3 regions of the Priestia sp. LL-8 genome follow, and region 1 is predicted to be linked to each of the others. Evidence: a T-box and tRNA genes for the amino acid it is inferred to sense, from the RefSeq annotation. Region 1 holds a T-box; the other regions hold tRNA genes.
The links. The T-box of region 1 lies ahead of serS (serine--tRNA ligase). A T-box ahead of a tRNA ligase gene usually reads a tRNA of that ligase, here a tRNA-Ser.

Region 1 (8,137 bases):
TCCCTCAGAATGGTTGGAAATCATTCGTAGAGTGTAAAGGCACAAGGGAGCTTGACTGCGAGACCTACAAGTCGAGCAGGGACGAAAGTCGGGCTTAGTGATCCGGTGGTTCCGCATGGAAGGGCCATCGCTCAACGGATAAAAGCTACCCCGGGGATAACAGGCTTATCTCCCCCAAGAGTCCACATCGACGGGGAGGTTTGGCACCTCGATGTCGGCTCATCGCATCCTGGGGCTGTAGTCGGTCCCAAGGGTTGGGCTGTTCGCCCATTAAAGCGGTACGCGAGCTGGGTTCAGAACGTCGTGAGACAGTTCGGTCCCTATCCGTCGTGGGCGTAGGAAATTTGAGAGGAGCTGTCCTTAGTACGAGAGGACCGGGATGGACACACCGCTGGTGTACCAGTTGTCTTGCCAAAGGCATCGCTGGGTAGCTATGTGTGGACGGGATAAGTGCTGAAAGCATCTAAGCATGAAGCCCCCCTCAAGATGAGATTTCCCATAGCGCAAGCTAGTAAGATCCCTGAAAGATGATCAGGTTGATAGGTCAGAGGTGGAAGCGTGGCGACATGTGTAGCTGACTGATACTAATCGATCGAGGACTTAACCAAACTTTAAAAGCGTAAGCTTTACTCAGCAAACTGTTACCTAGTTTTGAGAGAGCAATCTCTTGTCTGGTGGCGATAGCGAAGAGGTCACACCCGTTCCCATACCGAACACGGAAGTTAAGCTCTTTAGCGCCAATGGTAGTTGGGACTTTGTCCCTGTGAGAGTAGGACGTTGCCAGGCACTTGAAAAAAGACTAGCTATTTTAGCTAGTCTTTTTTTGTATGTTCATTTAAGTAACAAGAAATTAAGTAAGGAATCTTTTGAGCCGTAACCTCAAGGAATCTCAAGATAAATGGGTAATCTTTCGAAGAGTATGTATGCAATAATTCATACCACCACTCTGTTTCATAACGTGAAATCATACTTAAATTATAAAGTAATAAGTAATGTGCCAACATCTCAGGGAAATATAAGCAGCTATCTTTTTCCAACGGTGCATGCAGTGTGTTATCTTGGAAATTGTACATAAAAGGTGAACAATTATATAAACAGTTTGAAGGGTCAAGAATACGTACCTGATCTTCTGACAGAGACAATGATAGGCGGGAACGCTCTTTTAAAAAAGAGTAGAGCCTTTCGTGATTCATATGATAACACCGTGTAACTTGTTCAGGAATAGACAAAGAGGTAGCTGGAAGCGATCCAATAGTTGTTAAATGGGAAAATGACCTAGTACCCAAATTTAAAAATAATGTATCTAATTCCGGTACGCACGATAACAGGTAATTCATTGTATATTTACTACCTTCCAGTTGTTTCACATGAAACAATTCTTCTCCTACTTGCGAAAACAAACCGCTTTTTTGGATCTTAACTTCATCATCTAAAAAATCATAACTTTGTTTTTTTCTTTTTCGTGTTGATACTCCATGTGCTAATACCGCCGTATTTTCTGGATATACGGGGTTTTGTGTTAACAAACAGGCTTTTAACAGCTGTGACATTCCATAAAATAATAAAACTGGTTGAACTGATACAGGAGATTGTGCCGCAACTTGATAATAATTTTTACTGTGTTCCAAATAATAAATAAAGGGGTAACTGTTTTTAAAGCTATGTTGCTCTGCATCGCTATAATTCAATTTTTGATAGCGCTTTTTTAAAAAGTCTTGTACAAAAGGAACGGAGAAAAATAAATTGTAGGACGTCCAAACATCATTAAATTTATGCAACTAAATCACCTTTTCTTTTTATTAGAATTATCTGATATCTAGTGAAGTTATTGACAGGTACATATCTGCTTGTTAATCTACTAATAATATTCTGTCGTTTAAAGGAGGATTCTATAATGTGGGAAAGCAAATTTTCTAAAGAAGGCTTAACATTTGATGACGTTTTACTGGTGCCAGCAAAATCTGAGGTACTACCTAAAGACGTTGATATGAGTGTTGAACTAACAAAAACATTAAAATTAAAGGTGCCGTTCATCAGTGCAGGAATGGATACAGTTACCGAAGCTGAAATGGCTATCGCGATGGCTAGACAAGGTGGCTTAGGTATCATTCACAAAAACATGTCGATTGAACAGCAAGCAGAACAAGTTGATAAAGTAAAACGTTCTGAAAGTGGTGTTATCACGGATCCTTTCTTTTTAACTCCTGAAAATCAAGTATTTGCTGCTGAACATTTAATGGGCAAATATCGTATCTCAGGTGTTCCAATTGTCAACAACGAAGAAGAACAAAAGCTAGTTGGAATTCTTACAAACCGCGACTTGCGTTTCATCCAAGATTATTCAATGCAAATTGCTGATGTAATGACAAAAGAAGAATTAGTTACTGCTCCAGTAGGAACGACTTTAGAAGAAGCAGAAAAAATTCTACAGCAATACAAAATTGAAAAGTTACCTCTTGTAGATGACAATGGCGTATTAAAAGGTCTTATTACGATTAAAGACATTGAAAAAGTAATTGAGTTTCCAAATGCAGCTAAGGACCAACAAGGTCGCTTATTAGTTGGAGCAGCTGTTGGCGTAACGGCTGATTCAAATGTTCGTATCGAAAAATTAGTACAAGCTGGCGTTGATGTTATCGTTATTGATACAGCGCATGGACATTCACAAGGCGTTTTAGATACGGTTCGCAGCATTCGTGAAGCATATCCAGAATTAAATATTATCGCTGGTAACGTAGCAACTGCTGAAGGTACAAAAGCATTAATTGAAGCGGGAGCAAACGTAGTAAAAGTAGGAATTGGACCTGGTTCAATTTGTACAACTCGTGTTGTAGCTGGTGTAGGCGTTCCACAAATTACAGCAGTATATGACTGTGCAACTGAAGCTCGTAAGCACGGTGTAGCTATTATCGCAGATGGTGGTATTAAATACTCTGGAGATATCGTAAAAGCACTTGCAGCTGGTGGACATACAGTAATGCTAGGAAGCCTTTTAGCAGGAACGACAGAAAGTCCTGGAGAAACAGAAATCTACCAAGGTAGACGTTTTAAAGTTTACCGTGGAATGGGCTCTGTAGGAGCTATGGAAAAAGGAAGTAAAGATCGATACTTCCAAGAAGATAATAAAAAATTAGTTCCGGAAGGTATTGAAGGTCGTTTACCTTACAAAGGACCTGTAGCAGATACTTTATACCAAATGATTGGTGGTTTACGCGCAGGGATGGGTTACTGTGGTTCAGCTAACTTAGAAGCGTTACGTGAACAGGCACAATTCATTCGTATGACTGGAGCAGGTTTAAGAGAAAGTCACCCACATGATGTACAAATTACAAAAGAATCTCCTAACTATTCTATGAGATAATCATGAATGTTTAAAAAACACGTTTCCCTATTAGGGAAACGTGTTTTTTATGTCGTTAATCATGAATGTAACAGTACTTCTTTATCTATTTTTTTAAATTTTAGTATGATAAAATTACATTTATGTGAGTTTACGTTTGGAGGGTATAGAGTGAGAAACGCAGTACAGAAACAATTAATTTGTGTCATTGCTGTTATGTTAATGGCCAGCGTATTTTTTGTCTCTACACAAGCATCAGCTGCTCCTAAAACAGATGATATTGGCGTTGAAGCAGATGCAGCGATCTTAGTAGAGGCAAGTACGGGGAAAGTATTATACGGGAAAAATACGGATGCTTTATTAGGTATTGCAAGCATGACAAAAATGATGACAGAATACCTAGTATTAGAATCGATAAAAGATAAGAAATTATCTTGGGATCAACGTGTGCCAGTTAGTAAATATGCAGCTAAAATTTCTCAGGATTATGGATTATCAAATGTACCGTTAATTGAAAACCAAAAATACACGGTGAAAGAATTATATGATGCCATGGCTATTTATTCGGCTAATGGAGCTGCAATTGCTTTAGCTGAAGCTGTCAGTGGTTCTGAAGAAGGTTTTATTAAGTTAATGAATGAAACGGCAAAAAGATTAAATATGGGTGAATCAAAATTTGTCAATTCTACAGGTCTTTCTAATTCTTTGCTAAAAGGAATGTATCCAAAAGGAACGAAGGAAGAAGATGAGAACCTTCTATCGGCTCGGGCAGTTGCTACCCTTGCTTATCACTTAATTCATGATTATCCAGAATCTTTGGAAGTAGCTAAAACTCCTTCTAAGATGTTTAGACAAGGGCAACAAGGCGAAACAAAAATGAACAATTGGAATAAGATGCTCCCAGGTTTTTCAGCTGCCTACAGCGGCGTAGACGGCTTAAAAACTGGTCATACAGATTTTGCAGGTCAATGTTTCACTGGAACTGCAGAGCGTAACGGGGTAAGATACATAACAGTTGTAATGAATGCCAAGGAAAACGGCAAGTCTACGGAAGCTGCTCGTTTCTCTCAAACGAAAAAGATATTGGATTATGCTTTTAGTCATTTTCAGTTAAAAGAAGTAGTGCCTGCTAACGGTGAGATTAAAGGGCATGAAACAATTGATGTTGCTAAAGGAAAATCAAAAGAAGCTTCCGTTTCTCCAAAGAATTCGGTAAAGATTATTACTGAAAAAGGTCAAAAAGATCATACTAAAATCAACTTTAAGTTAAACGATAAAGTTATGAACGATCAAAAAGTTGTTGCTTCTATTAAAAAAGGAGAAACAGTTGCTTATGTAAGTGCAACAAACAGCAATCTCAAAGATCTAGGCTATGTAGGAGGTCAAACTACAGATAGCATGACGCCGGTTGTGACAAACGAATCTGTTGAAAAAGCTGGATGGTTCTCTCTCGCTATCCGCAGTATTGGCAACTTCTTCAGCGATATTTGGATGAATGCTGCAAATACAGTAGATAATTGGTTTTAATGATAACTCAAGAGAAAGAAGAGATACTACAAGAGAGTATCTCTTCTTTTTATTTTTAGATTTGTTTATATATAATCTATAAATTAGATAGGAATTTTCCGAAAAATGCGGTAAAATAGACACTAAGTTTTGAATTTTGTATATACACTAAAAATTATTGTGAAACACTTGATACAGGAGGAAGACAAACATGAATAACATTACAGGTACTGATCGTGTAAAACGAGGAATGGCGGAAATGCAAAAAGGTGGCGTCATCATGGACGTTATCAATGCAGAGCAAGCAAAAATTGCAGAAGCAGCAGGCGCTGTTGCTGTTATGGCGTTAGAGCGTGTTCCAGCCGATATCCGTGCAGCAGGCGGCGTGTCTCGTATGGCAGACCCAACAATTGTTGAAGAAGTGATGAATGCTGTGTCCATTCCAGTTATGGCAAAAGCTCGTATTGGCCATATTGTTGAAGCACGCGTGCTAGAAGCGATGGGTGTAGACTACATCGATGAAAGTGAAGTGTTGACTCCAGCTGATGAGGAGTTTCATTTAAATAAAAATACATTTACGGTTCCATTTGTGTGCGGTTGCCGTGATCTTGGGGAAGCATCTCGTCGTATTGCTGAAGGAGCTGCAATGCTTCGTACAAAGGGCGAACCAGGGACAGGAAACATCGTAGAAGCAGTACGTCATATGCGTCAAGTAAACGCTCAAGTACGTAAAGTTGTGGGCATGGACGAAGATGAGTTAATGACAGAAGCTAAACTATTAGGCGCACCTTATGAGTTATTACTGCAAATTAAACGTGAAGGTCGTTTACCAGTTGTAAACTTTGCAGCAGGCGGTGTAGCAACACCAGCAGATGCAGCGTTAATGATGCAGCTTGGAGCAGACGGCGTGTTCGTTGGATCAGGAATCTTCAAATCAGACAACCCTGAAAAGTTTGCACGTGCAATCGTGGAAGCAACAACACATTATCAAGATTATGAGCTTATTGCAAACTTATCAAAAGGGTTAGGAAGTGCAATGAAAGGGATTGAAATTTCATCATTATTACCAGAAAACCGCATGCAAGAGCGTGGATGGTAATTTAAAGGGAGTTTTGACAAAATGGTAAAAGTAGGCGTGTTAGGATTACAAGGTGCCTTTCGCGAGCATGCACAAGCATTAGAAGCAGCAGGCGCTGAAGCCATTATCATAAAAAAAGTTGAACAGTTAAACGAAATAGATGGTTTAATCCTACCGGGCGGCGAAAGCACAGCAATGCGTCGTCTGATCGACAAATATGACTTTATGGAACCTCTTCGCCAGTTTGCACAAGCAGGTAAACCGGTATTTGGTACGTGTGCGGGTTTAATTTTACTCGCAGGACAAGTCGTTGACCGTGAAGAGCCCCATTTAGGTGTTATGGATATTACGGTAGCTCGCAACTCGTTTGGGCGTCAACGGGATAGCTTTGAAGCTGCCTTAAATATTAAAGATATCGGTGAAGATTTTATAGGCGTATTTATCCGTGCTCCGCATATTGTAGAAGTAGGAGAAAACGTTGAAGTCTTAGCCATGCATAACGACCGAATTGTTGCGGCAAGACAAGGTCAATTCTTGGGATGTTCGTTTCATCCAGAATTGACAGATGATGCTCGCATGGCGCAGTATTTTGTAGCAATGGTTGAAGAAGCTTCAAAAAAACCTGTATAAATGAATTGCATCTTGTAAAGACTTGTAGTACATTATGATTAATAAAAATGATATTGGTATAAAGCGTTGATAGGAAATAGTAATAAGATTTTTGATTTCAAGAGAGTCGATGGCTGGTGTGAATCGATAATCAATTCTTATGAATCCGTCCTGGAGCAAGCTGTCGAAAAAGTAGTAGGCAGTTTCGGTTCATCCGTTATCTGGTTTAAGAGGAAGGCTTATTTTAGCTTTCAATTAGGGTGGCAACGCGGGTAAACTCTCGTCCCTTTCATGGGGATGAGAGTTTTTATTTTGCCCTTTTATACTAAAGGAGGTACTAAGTATGTTAGATTTAAAATTTTTACGTGCTAATTTTAATGAAGTAAAAGAAAAGCTCAAGTTTCGTGGTGAGGACTTAACGGACTTAGGTCGCTTTGAAGAGTTAGATGCAAAACGCCGTGAGCTAATTGCTCAAACAGAAGAGTTAAAAAGCAAGCGAAATGAAGTATCACAGCAAATTGCACAATTGAAGCGTGAAAAACAAGATGCTGATCATTTAATCGTTGAAATGCGTGAAGTAGGAGATCGCGTAAAGCAATTGGATGAAGAGCTTCGCAGCGTTGAAGAAGAATTAGAACTATTGCTGCTTTCAATTCCTAACGTTCCACATGAAAGTACGCCTGTAGGTGAAACTGAAGATGATAACGTAGAAGTTCGCAAATGGGGAGAAATTAAACAATTTGATTTTGAACCAAAACCGCATTGGGATTTAGGAACAGATTTAAATATTTTAGATTTTGAAAGAGCTTCGAAAGTAACGGGAAGCCGCTTTGTATTTTATAAAGGGTTAGGTGCAAGATTAGAACGTGCTCTTATTAACTTTATGATGGATTTACATATGGATGAGCATGGTTATGAAGAAATCCTTCCTCCATATATGGTGAATCGCACAAGCATGACAGGAACAGGGCAGCTTCCTAAATTTGAAGAAGATGCATTCAAGATTAAAGAAGAAGATTATTTCTTAATTCCTACAGCTGAAGTACCAGTTACAAATTTACATCGTGATGAAATTTTAAGCGGAGATCAGCTTCCAATTGCTTATACAGCTTATAGTGCTTGCTTCCGCTCAGAAGCAGGCTCTGCAGGAAGAGATACACGTGGTCTTATTCGTCAGCATCAGTTTAATAAAGTAGAACTTGTTCGCTTTGTTAAGCCAGAAGATTCTTATGATGAATTAGAAAAATTAACGGGCCATGCTGAAAAGGTTCTTCAACTATTAGGTTTACCTTACCGAGTTCTAAGCATGTGTACAGCTGACTTAGGTTTCACAGCAGCCAAAAAGTATGATATTGAAGTTTGGATTCCAAGTTATGAAACGTATCGTGAAATTTCTTCTTGTTCAAACTTTGAAAGCTTCCAAGCTCGCCGTGCTAATATTCGCTTCCGCCGTGATACAAAAGCAAAACCAGAGCATGTTCATACATTAAATGGTTCTGGTTTAGCAATTGGCCGTACGGTAGCTGCAATTTTAGAAAACTACCAGCAGGAAGATGGATCAATTCAAATTCCAGAAGTGCTGCGTCCATATATGGGAAATAAAG
Region 2 (11,359 bases), 4.7 Mb from region 1:
GAAGCCGCAAGGCGAAGTATAGGGGCTGACGCCTGCCCGGTGCTGGAAGGTTAAGAGGAGGGGTTATCCTTTGGGAGAAGCTCTGAATCGAAGCCCCAGTAAACGGCGGCCGTAACTATAACGGTCCTAAGGTAGCGAAATTCCTTGTCGGGTAAGTTCCGACCCGCACGAAAGGCGTAACGATCTGGGCACTGTCTCAACGAGAGACTCGGTGAAATTATAGTACCTGTGAAGATGCAGGTTACCCGCGACAGGACGGAAAGACCCCGTGGAGCTTTACTGTAGCCTGATATTGAATTTTGGTACAGCTTGTACAGGATAGGTAGGAGCCTGAGAAGCCGGAGCGCTAGCTTCGGTGGAGGCGTCGGTGGGATACTACCCTGGCTGTATTGAAATTCTAACCCGCGGCCCTGATCGGGCCGGGAGACAGTGTCAGGTGGGCAGTTTGACTGGGGCGGTCGCCTCCTAAAATGTAACGGAGGCGCCCAAAGGTTCCCTCAGAATGGTTGGAAATCATTCGTAGAGTGTAAAGGCACAAGGGAGCTTGACTGCGAGACCTACAAGTCGAGCAGGGACGAAAGTCGGGCTTAGTGATCCGGTGGTTCCGCATGGAAGGGCCATCGCTCAACGGATAAAAGCTACCCCGGGGATAACAGGCTTATCTCCCCCAAGAGTCCACATCGACGGGGAGGTTTGGCACCTCGATGTCGGCTCATCGCATCCTGGGGCTGTAGTCGGTCCCAAGGGTTGGGCTGTTCGCCCATTAAAGCGGTACGCGAGCTGGGTTCAGAACGTCGTGAGACAGTTCGGTCCCTATCCGTCGTGGGCGTAGGAAATTTGAGAGGAGCTGTCCTTAGTACGAGAGGACCGGGATGGACACACCGCTGGTGTACCAGTTGTCTTGCCAAAGGCATCGCTGGGTAGCTATGTGTGGACGGGATAAGTGCTGAAAGCATCTAAGCATGAAGCCCCCCTCAAGATGAGATTTCCCATAGCGCAAGCTAGTAAGATCCCTGAAAGATGATCAGGTTGATAGGTCAGAGGTGGAAGCGTGGCGACATGTGTAGCTGACTGATACTAATCGATCGAGGACTTAACCAAAACTTTAAAAGCGTAAGCTTTGCTCAGCAAACTGTTATCTAGTTTTGAAAGAATAAATCTTTCGAAAAAAAGTATTGCTTTCTTTATGAAATAGTGTATAATGTAATATGTCTGGTGGCGATAGCGAAGAGGTCACACCCGTTCCCATACCGAACACGGAAGTTAAGCTCTTTAGCGCCAATGGTAGTTGGGACTTTGTCCCTGTGAGAGTAGGACGTTGCCAGGCTTATATATCGGAGGATTAGCTCAGCTGGGAGAGCACCTGCCTTACAAGCAGGGGGTCGGCGGTTCGATCCCGTCATCCTCCACCATCGACTATTTAAGTCAGAGATTGCACGCCGGTGTAGCTCAATTGGTAGAGCAACTGACTTGTAATCAGTAGGTTGGGGGTTCAAGTCCTCTTGCCGGCACCATTTTTTCGAGCCATTAGCTCAGTTGGTAGAGCATCTGACTTTTAATCAGAGGGTCGAAGGTTCGAGTCCTTCATGGCTCACCATTTATATTCACACGCGGGTGTGGCGGAATTGGCAGACGCGCTAGACTTAGGATCTAGTGTCTTACGACGTGGGGGTTCAAGTCCCTTCACCCGCATCTTTCATTAATTTCATATATGCGCGGAAGTAGTTCAGTGGTAGAACACCACCTTGCCAAGGTGGGGGTCGCGAGTTCGAACCTCGTCTTCCGCTCCACATATATAAGTCCTGCCGGGGTGGTGGAATTGGCAGACACACAGGACTTAAAATCCTGCGGTAGGTGACTACCGTGCCGGTTCAAGTCCGGCCCTCGGCACCATTTTAATAAGCGCCCGTAGCTCAATTGGATAGAGCGTTTGACTACGGATCAAAAGGTTAGGGGTTCGACTCCTCTCGGGCGCGCCATAAACGGGAAGTAGCTCAGCTTGGTAGAGCACTTGGTTTGGGACCAAGGGGTCGCAGGTTCGAATCCTGTCTTCCCGACCATTTATGGGGCCTTAGCTCAGCTGGGAGAGCGCCTGCCTTGCACGCAGGAGGTCAGCGGTTCGATCCCGCTAGGCTCCACCAATTAAATTAAATAATTGTAACGAATAATATGGCGGTGTAGCTCAGCTGGCTAGAGCGTACGGTTCATACCCGTGAGGTCGTGGGTTCGACTCCCTCCGCCGCTACCATATAAGTTACATTTGTTATAAATATACGGAGGAATACCCAAGTCCGGCTGAAGGGATCGGTCTTGAAAACCGACAGGGGTGTTAAAGCCCGCGGGGGTTCGAATCCCTCTTCCTCCGCCATTTATTTATATCATATTCATATCATCGCGGGGTGGAGCAGTTCGGTAGCTCGTCGGGCTCATAACCCGAAGGTCGCAGGTTCAAATCCTGTCCCCGCAACCAAAGTGGTCCCGTGGTGTAGCGGTTAACATGCCTGCCTGTCACGCAGGAGATCGCGGGTTCGATTCCCGTCGGGACCGCCATTTTGTTTGGCTCGGTAGCTCAGTTGGTAGAGCAAAGGACTGAAAATCCTTGTGTCGGCGGTTCGATTCCGTCCCGAGCCACCATTTTAAGACGGCGATTGTGGCGAAGTGGTTAACGCACCGGATTGTGGTTCCGGCATTCGTGGGTTCGATTCCCATCAGTCGCCCCATCTTAAGTAACGCGGGTGTAGTTTAGTGGTAAAACCTCAGCCTTCCAAGCTGATGTCGTGAGTTCGATTCTCATCACCCGCTCCAAATAATGGGCCTATAGCTCAGCTGGTTAGAGCGCACGCCTGATAAGCGTGAGGTCGGTGGTTCGAGTCCACTTAGGCCCACCATATTCCACAGTAGCTCAGTGGTAGAGCTATCGGCTGTTAACCGATCGGTCGTAGGTTCGAGTCCTACCTGTGGAGCCATACGGAGAAGTACTCAAGTGGCTGAAGAGGCGCCCCTGCTAAGGGTGTAGGTCGTGTAAGCGGCGCGAGGGTTCAAATCCCTCCTTCTCCGCCAGTCGTTTTAAATTTAAATATGGCCCGTTGGTCAAGCGGTTAAGACACCGCCCTTTCACGGCGGTAACACGGGTTCGAATCCCGTACGGGTCATCTTAAAAAGGTTTGCATATATTGCAAACCTTTTTTTATTTGCGCTTTTTTAAAGATTAAGTAAACAGAAATAATAGTTAGGAATAATTACCATGAATTTTCAGAATAAAAAGTAAGTTTCAAGCAGGATTTTCCCTATATCATATGGAATTATTCATAAAGTAATAAAGTATGAAGAGCATGGAATAAAGAGTAATTTTAAAGAACATTTATTCTATTATATTTGCAGAAAAGGTTTATGTTTTTACTATAAAAGGGAATGAGTGGTAAGAAGCGTATATTATGTGCGTATATCATGTTTGAAGTTAAAGGGGTGGCAAAAGTGAATCTAGCGGTTCAGCCTACTGAATTTGATGTTCATTTGTATCACGAAGGAAACTTATTTCGCAGTTACTCTATTTTCGGTGCGCATCAGGTAACGGTAGAAGGAATTGAAGGCGTACGATTTTGCGTGTGGGCACCTCATGCAAAGGGTGTAAGCGTTGTAGGTGATTTTAATAAATGGAACGGTTTTCAACATTCAATGGTTAAAGTTAATGAAGAAGGTATTTGGATGACATTTATCCCTGAATTAGAACAAGGGACTATTTATAAATATGAAATCATCACACAAAGCAATCAAAAAAAATTAAAAGCAGATCCATACGCTTTCTTCAGTGAAGTGCGTCCAAACACTGCTTCTATTGTTTACTCATTGGATGGGTACAAATGGAACGACCAATATTGGCGTAGAAAGAAAAAACAGCAAAATATATATGAAAGACCACTGTGTATTTACGAGCTGCATGCAGGGTCTTGGAGGACTCATGAAGATGGCAGCCTTTATACATACAGTGAATTAGCACAGGAGCTTATTCCTTATATTGCTGAACAAGGTTTTACACATATTGAGTTATTACCAGTCATTGAGCATCCGCTCGACCGATCCTGGGGATATCAAGGAACTGGATACTATTCTGCTACCAGTCGATATGGTACACCTAAAGAGTTGATGAACTTTATAGATGAGTGTCATCAAAATAATATAGGCGTTCTTTTAGACTGGGTACCCGGGCATTTTTGTAAGGATGAACATGGTCTGTATATGTTTGATGGAGAACCTACTTATGAATACAAAAAAGAACCCGACCGTGAAAACTATGTTTGGGGAACAGTTAATTTCGATTTAGGCAAGCCTGAAGTACAAAGTTTTCTCATTTCGAACGCTTTGTTTTGGTTGGAGTACTTCCACATAGATGGATTTCGAGTAGATGCTGTAGCTAATATGCTTTATTGGCAAAATTCTTCTGGAAAAGCAGTAAATGATGGAGCTGTCAGCTTCTTAAAAAAATTGAATGAAGCTGTTTTTAAATCTGATGAAACGATATTAATGATGGCAGAAGATTCAACGGATTGGCCCCTTGTTACAGCACCTACGTATGAGGGCGGTTTAGGCTTTAATTATAAGTGGAACATGGGATGGATGAATGACGTTTTAACGTACATGGAAGCTGGCGTGGAAAGACGTCCCTATCTTCACGATAAAATGACCTTTTCACTAATGTATGCGTTTAACGAAAACTTTATTTTGCCGCTTTCTCATGATGAAGTCGTACATGGGAAAAAATCATTGCTTAATAAGATGCCAGGTGATTACTGGCGCAAGTTTGCACAGCTTCGACTGCTATATGGATATTTCTTTGCACACCCTGGAAAAAAGCTTTTATTTATGGGCGGAGAGTTTGGCCAATTTGATGAGTGGAAAGATTTAGAAGAGTTAGACTGGATGCTTTATGACTTTGACATGCATCGCAATCTTAACGGATATATGAAGGATCTCATCAAGATTTATAAAAGAAGCAAGCCTTTATACGAATTAGACCATAATCCAGATGGATTTGAATGGATTGATGTTAACAATCATCATCAACAAATTTTCTCCTTTATTCGCAAGTCGAAAGAAAATCAGGAGATTTTTATAGTTGTTAGCAATTTTTCTGAGCATCCATATCATTCTTACAAAGTTGGAGTTCCAGTTGAGACAGAGTACATTGAAGTTATTAACAGTGATGACGAAGTGTACGGCGGTTCAGGCATTGTAAATAAAAAGGCATTAAAATCAGTGGATGAATCGTTTCACGGCCAACCTTTTTGCATTGAAATGAATATTCCGCCGTTTGGCATTAGTATACTACGAGCAAAGAGAAAACGAGGGGAGAGAAAACAACATGTTAAAAAAGAAATGCGTAGCGATGTTATTGGCAGGAGGAAAAGGTAGTCGGCTAAGTTCGCTTACAAAAAATCTAGCAAAGCCAGCTGTACCATTTGGTGGTAAGTATCGAATTATTGATTTTGCTTTAAGTAATTGTACAAATTCAGGTATTGAAACAGTAGGTGTATTAACACAATATCAACCGCTAGTTCTCAATTCATACATTGGAATTGGAAGCGCTTGGGATTTGGATCGACGGAATGGTGGTGTCACAGTATTGCCTCCATACGCGGAGTCAGATGGAGTAAAGTGGTATAAAGGTACAGCTAGTGCTATTTATGAAAATTTAAATTATTTGACACAATATGATCCTGAGTACGTACTGATTCTATCAGGTGATCACATTTATAAAATGAACTATGAAAATATGCTTGATTATCATATAAACAAAGAAGCAGACGTAACGATTTCTGTTATTGAAGTACCTTGGGAAGAAGCGAGCCGTTTTGGTATTTTAAATACAAATAGTGACCTAGACGTAATGGAGTTCGATGAAAAGCCACAGCGTCCTAAAAATAATCTAGCTTCTATGGGAATTTATATTTTTAAATGGAGTATTTTAAAAGAATATTTAGAAATGGATGCACGAAATCCATACTCAAGCCATGATTTTGGTAAAGATGTTATTCCACTTTTACTAGATGAAAAGAAAAAGCTAATTGCATACCCATTCCAAGGTTATTGGAAAGATGTAGGAACTGTAAAAAGCTTGTGGGAAGCGAATATGGATTTGTTATGTGATAAAGACGAGCTTAATTTATTTGACTCTTCATGGAAAGTATACTCTGTTAACCCTAATCAGCCTCCTCAATATATCGCGCCAAACGCCTGCGTGGTGGAGTCATTAGTAAATGAAGGGTGCGTTGTCGAAGGAAACGTAGAGCAGTCCGTGTTATTTCCAGGTGTACAAATCGGCTCAGGTTCTGAGGTTAAGAAAACGGTTGTCATGCCTACTGCAAAGATAGGCTCTAACGTATATATTGAAAACGCAATTGTTCCATCGGATATTGAAGTTCCAGACGGTACTATTATTCGACCGACCAAAGGAAGCGAAGAAGTAATTCTTGTTACTCAAGAATTGATTGAATCAGTTGCTAAATGCATTTAACGAACAGAGAGGATGAACGACATTGAATAATCAAATGCTTGGTATTATTGATGCTTGTACAAACACAACAGCGCTGCAGCCTTTAACTTTTTATAGATCGATTGCTGCCATTCCTTTTGCAGGGCGCTATCGATTAATCGATTTTACGCTTTCTAATATGGTGAACTCTGGAATTTCGAGCGTTGCCATTTTTCCTCGTGATCGCTATCGCGCATTGATGGATCATATAGGTTCAGGAAAAGAATGGGATTTGGACCGGAAGCGAGATGGATTGTTTATCTTCCCTCCTATGACAAGTGATTTACACTTAGAAAGTCCATCACTATTCACGCAGTTCCGTTATCATATTGATTATTTTTTAAGAAGTAAGCAGGAATACGTATTAATTGCTAATAGTTATACGGTATGTACAGTTGACTTTGAGCACGCACTGCAGCGTCATATTGCTTCAAATGCAGATATTACTGAAATGACGCAGGGCGATAAATCGCTTAATATGTATATTATTAATAAATCTATTCTAGTTAATATTTTGCAAAATGAATCGCATGATTTTTATACGATTAAAGAAATGGTTCGATATATGGCACAATCTCATCGTGTAGAAAAGTATGAGCACCATGGATATACGGCTGAGATTTCTAGCTTAGATGCCTACTATAAAACAAGTATGGAAATTTTATCTCCAGATGTTTGGAAGCAGCTATTCATCAACGAACGTCCTGTTTTCACTAAAGTAAAAGATGAACCGCCTACTCGTTACGCAAAGAAAGCGGTTGTGAAAAACTCAATGATCGCAAACGGGTGTGTGATTGAAGGACATGTGGAAAATAGTATTATCTTCCGAGGCGTTAAAATTGGAAAAGGTACGGTCGTTAAGAATAGCATTGTGATGCAAAAAGGCGTTATTTTAGAAAATAGTGTATTAGAAAATGTTGTTTTAGACAAAGATGTGAAAATAGGAAGTAATGAAACGTTGCTAGGTGAGTCTGAACTACCTAGAGTCATTGCTAAAGGAACAACTCAAGGAGCGTTGATGAAGTCGTGAATGTATTATTTGCTGTATCAGAATGTGTCCCTTTTATTAAAACAGGAGGGTTGGCAGACGTAGCTGGTGCTCTGCCTAAAGAATTAAAAAAGTTAGGAACGAACGTATGTGTAGTCATGCCAAAGTATGGAACAATTCCTCAACATTATCAAGACGAAATGGTGCTTGAAAAAGTGATTCATGTGCAGGTTGGATGGAGAAGACAATACTGCGGAATTGAATCGTTAACAATGGATGGCGTTAAATATATTTTCATTGATAATGAATATTATTTTAAAAGAGATAGCTTATATGGGCACTACGATGATGCTGAACGATTCGCTTTTTTCAGCAGAGCCGTGCTTGAAGCTATCCCATTTTTAGAGAATGAGCCTGATATTATTCATTGTCATGACTGGCATACGGCTATGATTCCATTTTTACTTCGTGCTAATTATGATATGTACGATCATATTCAAACGGTCTTTACGATTCATAACTTGCAATTCCAAGGAATTTTCCCTAAGAGCAATTTATATGAGTTATTAAATTTAAATGATTATTATTTTACTACAAGCCAGCTCGAGTTTTATGGGAATATTAATTTTATGAAAGCGGCTCTTGTATCAGCTGATAAAATTACCACGGTAAGTCCTACATATCGAGATGAAATTCAAATGCCATATTACGGAGAAAGTTTAGATGGATTATTGCGTCAGCGAAATCAAGATTTAATTGGGATTGTAAATGGAATCGATGAAGAAGCTTATAGCCCAGACGCAGATCAGCTTATATCTTATCCTTATTCGGTAGAAGAGATTGAAGGAAAATATAAAAATAAAAAAGAGCTCCAGCGCTATCTTGAATTAGAAGAAAATAAGGATGTTCCAATTATTTCGATGGTTACAAGGTTAACTCAGCAAAAGGGATTAGATTTAGTTAAGCACGTTTTCCATGAGACGGTTAACTTAGGAGCCCAAATTGTTATTTTAGGAACTGGCGAACACGAGTTTGAGCAGTTTTTCCGTGAGATGGAAGATACGTACCCGCAACAAGTGAAAGCCATTATTGGTTTTAATGAGGAACTTGCTCATAAAGTTTACGCCGGTACGGATTTATTTTTAATGCCTTCCCGTTTTGAGCCTTGCGGACTCGGACAATTAATAGCTTTAAAATATGGAACCATTCCAGTCGTGCGTGAAACGGGCGGCCTGAATGATACGGTCAAAGCTTATAATGAATATAGCGGAGAGGGAAATGGCTTCTCTTTTAAGAATTATAATGCTCATGACATGCTTCATACGTTAGAAAGAGCTGTTTCATTTTATCACCAGAAAGATGTATGGAAAAAATTAATGATGGATGCTATGAGTCAGGATTATAGCTGGGGGCAATCGGCATTTAAATATAATCAATTGTATTCAAATTTGACATCTACTCCATCGTGAAAGGGTGAGCAGATTGTTCTCTGATAAAAAAAGCTTTCAAGAGGCTTTTTTAAAAAAGCTGGAAATGACATATGGAAAGAGCTTTAAAGAATCTACTGTTCAAGATCACTATCATACATTAGGAAATATGGTGCGAGAGTATATTAGCAGCGATTGGATTTCAACCAATGAAATTCATAGGTCTTCACATACAAAGCAAGTGTATTATCTTTCTATCGAATTTTTATTAGGCAGACTATTGGGTCAAAATCTGTTGAACTTAGGAATTCGGGAAGTTGTAAAAGAAGGATTAAGTGATCTGAATATTTCACTTGAAAATATTGAGGAAATAGAAGTAGACGCAGGATTAGGAAACGGCGGATTAGGCAGGCTGGCTGCTTGTTTTTTAGATTCTCTTGCTTCACTTAATCTTCCTGGCCATGGTTATGGGATTCGCTATAAACACGGTTTGTTTGATCAAAAGATTGTAAACGGCTTTCAAATTGAGCTCCCAGAACAGTGGTTAAGGCATGGGAATTCATGGGAGGTACGCAAATTAGATCAAGCTATCGAAGTGAATTTTTGGGGCGAAGTTGAAATGGTACAGGAAGACGGGAAATTTTCTTTTCGTCATGTAAAAGGAGAACCGGTCTCTGCTGTTCCTTATGACATCCCGGTTATCGGGTATAAAACAGATACAGTGAATACACTTCGCCTTTGGAATGCGGAGCCTTCATCATTTCCAGTACATAAAGATGTGATGGAGTATAAGCGTCAAACAGAGGCTGTATCAGAATTTTTATATCCGGATGATACACATGAAGATGGTAAAATATTAAGATTGAAACAGCAATATTTTCTTGTGTCAGCTAGCTTACAAAGTATTATCAGAGCACATCGAAATACCTATCAAACACTTACAAACTTTCACGAAAAAGTAGCCATTCATATTAACGATACGCATCCTGTACTTGCGATTCCTGAGCTAATGAGAATTTTACTGGATGAAGAAAAAATGGAATGGGAAGATGCATGGCATATTACGTCCAATACTATATCATACACAAATCATACGACTCTTTCTGAAGCCCTTGAGAAATGGCCGATTGACTTATTTCAGCCCTTGCTTCCACGCGTTTATATGATTATTGAAGAAATTAATGAACGCTTTTGTAAAGAATTATGGGAAGTATATCCAGGAGACTGGCAGCGGATTGAAAATATGGCTATTTTAGCGCACGGGTTAGTAAAGATGGCTCATTTAGCAATTGTGGGAAGTTATAAAGTAAACGGCGTTGCAAAGATTCATACTGATATTTTAAAAGAACGAGAAATGAAAGATTTTTATCAGTTTTATCCTGCTAAATTTAACAATAAAACGAATGGGATTACCCACCGGCGCTGGTTGTTAAAAGCTAACCCGCAGCTTTCCTCTCTTATTACCGAGGTGATAGGAGATAAATGGATTAAACAGCCGCATTCTCTTATAAAGCTCCAAGAGTATGTGGAAGATCCAAGCTTTTTACAAGGACTAAAAACAGTAAAACAACAGCGTAAAAAGCTGCTTGCGGATATTGTTCAAGAGCAAACGGGAATTAAAATAGATTCACATTCTATTTTTGATGTACAGGTTAAAAGGCTTCATGCTTATAAAAGACAGCTTTTAAATGTGCTGCACATTATGTATTTGTACAATCGATTAAAAGAAGACCCTAATTTTCAAATCGTTCCTCGTACATTTATTTTTGGTGCGAAAGCTTCTCCCGGTTATTATTATGCAAAAAAAGTCATCAAGCTAATTAATTCTGTAGCTGATGTTGTCAATCATGATCCACAAACATCACCGTTTTTAAAAGTCGTTTTTTTAGAAAACTACCGGGTGTCACTTGCTGAGTATATCTTTCCTGCAGCGGATGTCAGTGAGCAGATTTCAACCGCCAGCAAGGAAGCTTCGGGAACGGGAAATATGAAATTCATGATGAACGGAGCGTTAACTCTTGGCACGCTGGACGGAGCGAACGTCGAAATTAGCGAGGCAGTAGGAAAAGATAATGTCTTTATTTTTGGATTAAAAGCCGAAGAAGTGTTGAGCTATCAGCAAAATGGGGGATACCGTGCCTATGATTATTACCATCATGATAAGCGGATTCGACAAGTGCTCGAGCAGCTTACAAACGGCTTCCTACCAGACACATATGACTTATTCGAGCCTATATATGATTCATTATTAATGCAAAATGATGAATACTATGTACTCCGTGACTTTGACTCATACGTTACGGCACAGCAAAAAGTAAACGAAGCTTATAGAAATGAAAATAAATGGCTTCAAATGAGTGCGACGAACATTGCACATTCCGGCTTTTTTTCTAGTGATCGAACGATTGAGGAATA
Region 3 (3,480 bases), on a different contig from region 1:
TCTTCTTGCGCCATCCAGGACAAAATTTGAAGAACCAAATCTGCAATAAAGGTTCCCAAGCTATCCTTATACTGAGTCGTATCCAGCAAAGGCATATCCAAGACAACAATGTCTGCCTCAATTTCTTTCGTAATAGCATTCCACTCTTGTAAAATTTCTTCTTTGTTACGACCAAAACGATCTAGTGAATGAATGTAAAGAATATCTCCTTTACGAATCATTCGTTTTAGTAATTGGTACTGTTCTCGATTGAAATTTTTTCCACTTTGTTTATCCATGAAAATATCTCGAGGAGAAATGCCCACTTCTTCCATGGACTGAAGTTGTCGTCCTTCATTTTGATCTCGGCTGCTTACACGGATATATCCAAATTTTCTATTTTCCATTTTTATACTCCCTTTTGTGTCTATCTTCTTTTTATTCTACCAAAAACGTTCGTAAAAGTGTATTAGATAAAGAGAACGTTCGTAATTACTTTTCTTACTTAAACGAACGATAAAAACAGTAGATTTCTTATATAAAAGGAAAGTTCGTAAAAGTATACTTTTACGAACTTTCCTTTTATATATTTATTAAATGTATAGAAGTATTTCCTTAGTGATTTAAACATTAGCCAAATAACTATGTCATGAACAATACATAGGAAATTGATATTATATCCCCTATTAAATTAATGTGATAAGAAGAAAGGTCTAAATTTATGCAGAGATTATTTAATTACAGCATTTATTAATAAAAAACATTAAATTATATGTCTTTAACGTGCAGAGAAACGCTCTGTAAGGAATTTAACTTTTGTTTTACACACAATGGGGGGATTAGATACAAATTTTCAGCAATTAAGAAAAGAGATTAGCACAACTTTTATAAAGGCATTTATATTAAGGAGAGTATTTTATTTAAGGTTTTAAGTTATTAATACATAAAATGGTGGAGATCTTTAAACATTGTTTCTCGTTACAGAAGAGTCCATTCGGTTAAGGTCTATGAAAGTTGACCGTTTTTTGGTCATCACCTGTTTGTTCGAATCATCTCTAAAGACCCAGTACCATTACATTGTACTATTGAGCAGATTCAAAGAACGCTTTTTCCGTTACGTCTCCTTCAACATCAGCAGCTTCTGCTGATCCAGAAGAACCTCCTAAATTCGGTAGAGCTAATGGAGTCGCTAACTAAATAACTAAACCTACGGCAGAAGCTACCACAGCTTATTTCGCTTTTCTTATTCAATCTCCTCCTAATTTTATTTAATAGAAATAAAAAAGCAGTTTGCAAATGCAAACTGCTTTTTTGATGACCCGTACGGGATTCGAACCCGTGTTACCGCCGTGAAAGGGCGGTGTCTTAACCGCTTGACCAACGGGCCAGTATCAATTTATAAGTTAAATTCAATTACTATAAAACATGATGGGCCTAAGTGGACTCGAACCACCGACCTCACGCTTATCAGGCGTGCGCTCTAACCAGCTGAGCTATAGGCCCTTTACTTGGATTTGGAGCGGGTGATGAGAATCGAACTCACGACATCAGCTTGGAAGGCTGAGGTTTTACCACTAAACTACACCCGCATATTTTAAAGTGGCGGTCCCGACGGGAATCGAACCCGCGATCTCCTGCGTGACAGGCAGGCATGTTAACCGCTACACCACGGGACCAAAATAGAAAATGGCGGAGGAAGAGGGATTCGAACCCCCGCGGGCTTTAACACCCCTGTCGGTTTTCAAGACCGATCCCTTCAGCCGGACTTGGGTATTCCTCCGTGTACTGTATGGTGGAGCCTAGCGGGATCGAACCGCTGACCTCCTGCGTGCAAGGCAGGCGCTCTCCCAGCTGAGCTAAGGCCCCATAAATGGTCGGGAAGACAGGATTCGAACCTGCGACCCCTTGGTCCCAAACCAAGTGCTCTACCAAGCTGAGCTACTTCCCGTTTATGGCGCGCCCGAGAGGAGTCGAACCCCTAACCTTTTGATCCGTAGTCAAACGCTCTATCCAATTGAGCTACGGGCGCTTATTAAAATGGTGCCGAGGGCCGGACTTGAACCGGCACGGTAGTCACCTACCGCAGGATTTTAAGTCCTGTGTGTCTGCCAATTCCACCACCCCGGCAGGACTTATACGTGGAGGCGGCAACCGGATTTGAACCGGTGATAAAGGTTTTGCAGACCTTGGCCTTACCACTTGGCTATGCCGCCAATATATATATGGAGCGGAAGACGAGGTTCGAACTCGCGACCCCCACCTTGGCAAGGTGGTGTTCTACCACTGAACTACTTCCGCGCATTTATCTAAATTAAGATGCGGGTGAAGGGACTTGAACCCCCACGTCATAAGACACTAGATCCTAAGTCTAGCGCGTCTGCCAATTCCGCCACACCCGCGTGTAAATATAACTGGTGAGCCATGAAGGACTCGAACCTTCGACCCTCTGATTAAAAGTCAGATGCTCTACCAACTGAGCTAATGGCTCTCTATGGCTGGGCTAGCTGGATTCGAACCAACGCATGACGGAATCAAAATCCGTTGCCTTACCGCTTGGCGATAGCCCAATAAAGATGGTGGAGGGGGGCAGATTCGAACTGCCGAACCCGAAGGAGCGGATTTACAGTCCGCCGCGTTTAGCCACTTCGCTACCCCTCCGATATAAATGGTGCCGGCAAGAGGACTTGAACCCCCAACCTACTGATTACAAGTCAGTTGCTCTACCAGTTGAGCTACACCGGCACGATGGTGGAGGATGACGGGATCGAACCGCCGACCCCCTGCTTGTAAGGCAGGTGCTCTCCCAGCTGAGCTAATCCTCCAAAGAATCTATATAAGCGCGTTAATAAGCGTTATTTTGAATACTCATAATAAACTATTTCAAATAAAAAACCCCTATGCTCTTTACAAGAGACTCATAAGGGGTTTTATTCATTGCCTGGCAACGTCCTACTCTCACAGGGACAAAGTCCCAACTACCATTGGCGCTAAAGAGCTTAACTTCCGTGTTCGGTATGGGAACGGGTGTGACCTCTTCGCTATCGCCACCAGACAAGAGATTGCTCTCTCAAAACTAGATAACAGTTGGCTGAGTAAAGCTTACGCTTTTAAAAGTTTGGTTAAGTCCTCGATCGATTAGTATCAGTCAGCTACACATGTCGCCACGCTTCCACCTCTGACCTATCAACCTGATCATCTTTCAGGGATCTTACTAGCTTGCGCTATGGGAAATCTCATCTTGAGGGGGGCTTCATGCTTAGATGCTTTCAGCACTTATCCCGTCCACACATAGCTACCCAGCGATGCCTTTGGCAAGACAACTGGTACACCAGCGGTGTGTCCATCCCGGTCCTCTCGTACTAAGGACAGCTCCTCTCAAATTTCCTACGCCCACGACGGATAGGGACCGAACTGTCTCACGACGTTCTGAACCCAGCTCGCGTACCGCTTTAATGGGCGAACAGCCCAACCCTTGGGACCGACTACAGCCCCAGGATGCGA

Region 2: it has a tRNA-Ser gene. The T-box ahead of serS (serine--tRNA ligase) is inferred to sense a tRNA for this amino acid. The anticodon was not compared.
Region 3: it has a tRNA-Ser gene. The T-box ahead of serS (serine--tRNA ligase) is inferred to sense a tRNA for this amino acid. The anticodon was not compared.

The regions. Positions count from the first base shown of each region.
Region 1 covers NZ_JAZAQH010000001.1:13,400-21,536, forward strand. Annotated here, with positions in the region: rRNA gene U9R83_RS00050 (23S ribosomal RNA) at 1-608, shown strand, start outside; rRNA gene rrf (5S ribosomal RNA) at 671-786, shown strand; gene U9R83_RS00060 (YaaC family protein) at 813-1,778, opposite strand; gene guaB (IMP dehydrogenase) at 1,895-3,361, shown strand; gene U9R83_RS00070 (serine hydrolase) at 3,512-4,867, shown strand; gene pdxS (pyridoxal 5'-phosphate synthase lyase subunit PdxS) at 5,058-5,945, shown strand; gene pdxT (pyridoxal 5'-phosphate synthase glutaminase subunit PdxT) at 5,967-6,554, shown strand; T-box leader at 6,612-6,824, shown strand; gene serS (serine--tRNA ligase) at 6,877-8,137, shown strand, end outside.
Region 2 covers NZ_JAZAQH010000001.1:4,682,582-4,693,940, reverse strand. Annotated here, with positions in the region: rRNA gene U9R83_RS24545 (23S ribosomal RNA) at 1-1,101, shown strand, start outside; rRNA gene rrf (5S ribosomal RNA) at 1,212-1,327, shown strand; tRNA gene U9R83_RS24535 (tRNA-Val) at 1,337-1,412, shown strand; tRNA gene U9R83_RS24530 (tRNA-Thr) at 1,439-1,514, shown strand; tRNA gene U9R83_RS24525 (tRNA-Lys) at 1,522-1,597, shown strand; tRNA gene U9R83_RS24520 (tRNA-Leu) at 1,611-1,692, shown strand; tRNA gene U9R83_RS24515 (tRNA-Gly) at 1,716-1,790, shown strand; tRNA gene U9R83_RS24510 (tRNA-Leu) at 1,805-1,893, shown strand; tRNA gene U9R83_RS24505 (tRNA-Arg) at 1,903-1,979, shown strand; tRNA gene U9R83_RS24500 (tRNA-Pro) at 1,984-2,060, shown strand; tRNA gene U9R83_RS24495 (tRNA-Ala) at 2,066-2,141, shown strand; tRNA gene U9R83_RS24490 (tRNA-Met) at 2,172-2,248, shown strand; tRNA gene U9R83_RS24485 (tRNA-Ser) at 2,276-2,368, shown strand; tRNA gene U9R83_RS24480 (tRNA-Met) at 2,394-2,470, shown strand; tRNA gene U9R83_RS24475 (tRNA-Asp) at 2,475-2,550, shown strand; tRNA gene U9R83_RS24470 (tRNA-Phe) at 2,559-2,634, shown strand; tRNA gene U9R83_RS24465 (tRNA-His) at 2,645-2,720, shown strand; tRNA gene U9R83_RS24460 (tRNA-Gly) at 2,732-2,805, shown strand; tRNA gene U9R83_RS24455 (tRNA-Ile) at 2,812-2,888, shown strand; tRNA gene U9R83_RS24450 (tRNA-Asn) at 2,892-2,966, shown strand; tRNA gene U9R83_RS24445 (tRNA-Ser) at 2,970-3,060, shown strand; tRNA gene U9R83_RS24440 (tRNA-Glu) at 3,081-3,152, shown strand; gene glgB (1,4-alpha-glucan branching protein GlgB) at 3,448-5,409, shown strand; gene U9R83_RS24430 (glucose-1-phosphate adenylyltransferase) at 5,360-6,511, shown strand; gene U9R83_RS24425 (glucose-1-phosphate adenylyltransferase family protein) at 6,534-7,559, shown strand; gene glgA (glycogen synthase GlgA) at 7,556-8,986, shown strand; gene U9R83_RS24415 (glycogen/starch/alpha-glucan phosphorylase) at 9,000-11,359, shown strand, end outside.
Region 3 covers NZ_JAZAQH010000003.1:13,924-17,403, forward strand. Annotated here, with positions in the region: gene U9R83_RS27260 (recombinase family protein) at 1-386, opposite strand, end outside; tRNA gene U9R83_RS27265 (tRNA-Glu) at 1,295-1,366, opposite strand; tRNA gene U9R83_RS27270 (tRNA-Ile) at 1,409-1,482, opposite strand; tRNA gene U9R83_RS27275 (tRNA-Gly) at 1,495-1,568, opposite strand; tRNA gene U9R83_RS27280 (tRNA-Asp) at 1,580-1,655, opposite strand; tRNA gene U9R83_RS27285 (tRNA-Ser) at 1,667-1,759, opposite strand; tRNA gene U9R83_RS27290 (tRNA-Ala) at 1,770-1,845, opposite strand; tRNA gene U9R83_RS27295 (tRNA-Pro) at 1,851-1,927, opposite strand; tRNA gene U9R83_RS27300 (tRNA-Arg) at 1,932-2,008, opposite strand; tRNA gene U9R83_RS27305 (tRNA-Leu) at 2,018-2,106, opposite strand; tRNA gene U9R83_RS27310 (tRNA-Cys) at 2,119-2,192, opposite strand; tRNA gene U9R83_RS27315 (tRNA-Gly) at 2,203-2,277, opposite strand; tRNA gene U9R83_RS27320 (tRNA-Leu) at 2,297-2,378, opposite strand; tRNA gene U9R83_RS27325 (tRNA-Lys) at 2,392-2,467, opposite strand; tRNA gene U9R83_RS27330 (tRNA-Gln) at 2,472-2,546, opposite strand; tRNA gene U9R83_RS27335 (tRNA-Tyr) at 2,554-2,637, opposite strand; tRNA gene U9R83_RS27340 (tRNA-Thr) at 2,646-2,721, opposite strand; tRNA gene U9R83_RS27345 (tRNA-Val) at 2,726-2,801, opposite strand; rRNA gene rrf (5S ribosomal RNA) at 2,916-3,031, opposite strand; rRNA gene U9R83_RS27355 (23S ribosomal RNA) at 3,095-3,480, opposite strand, start outside.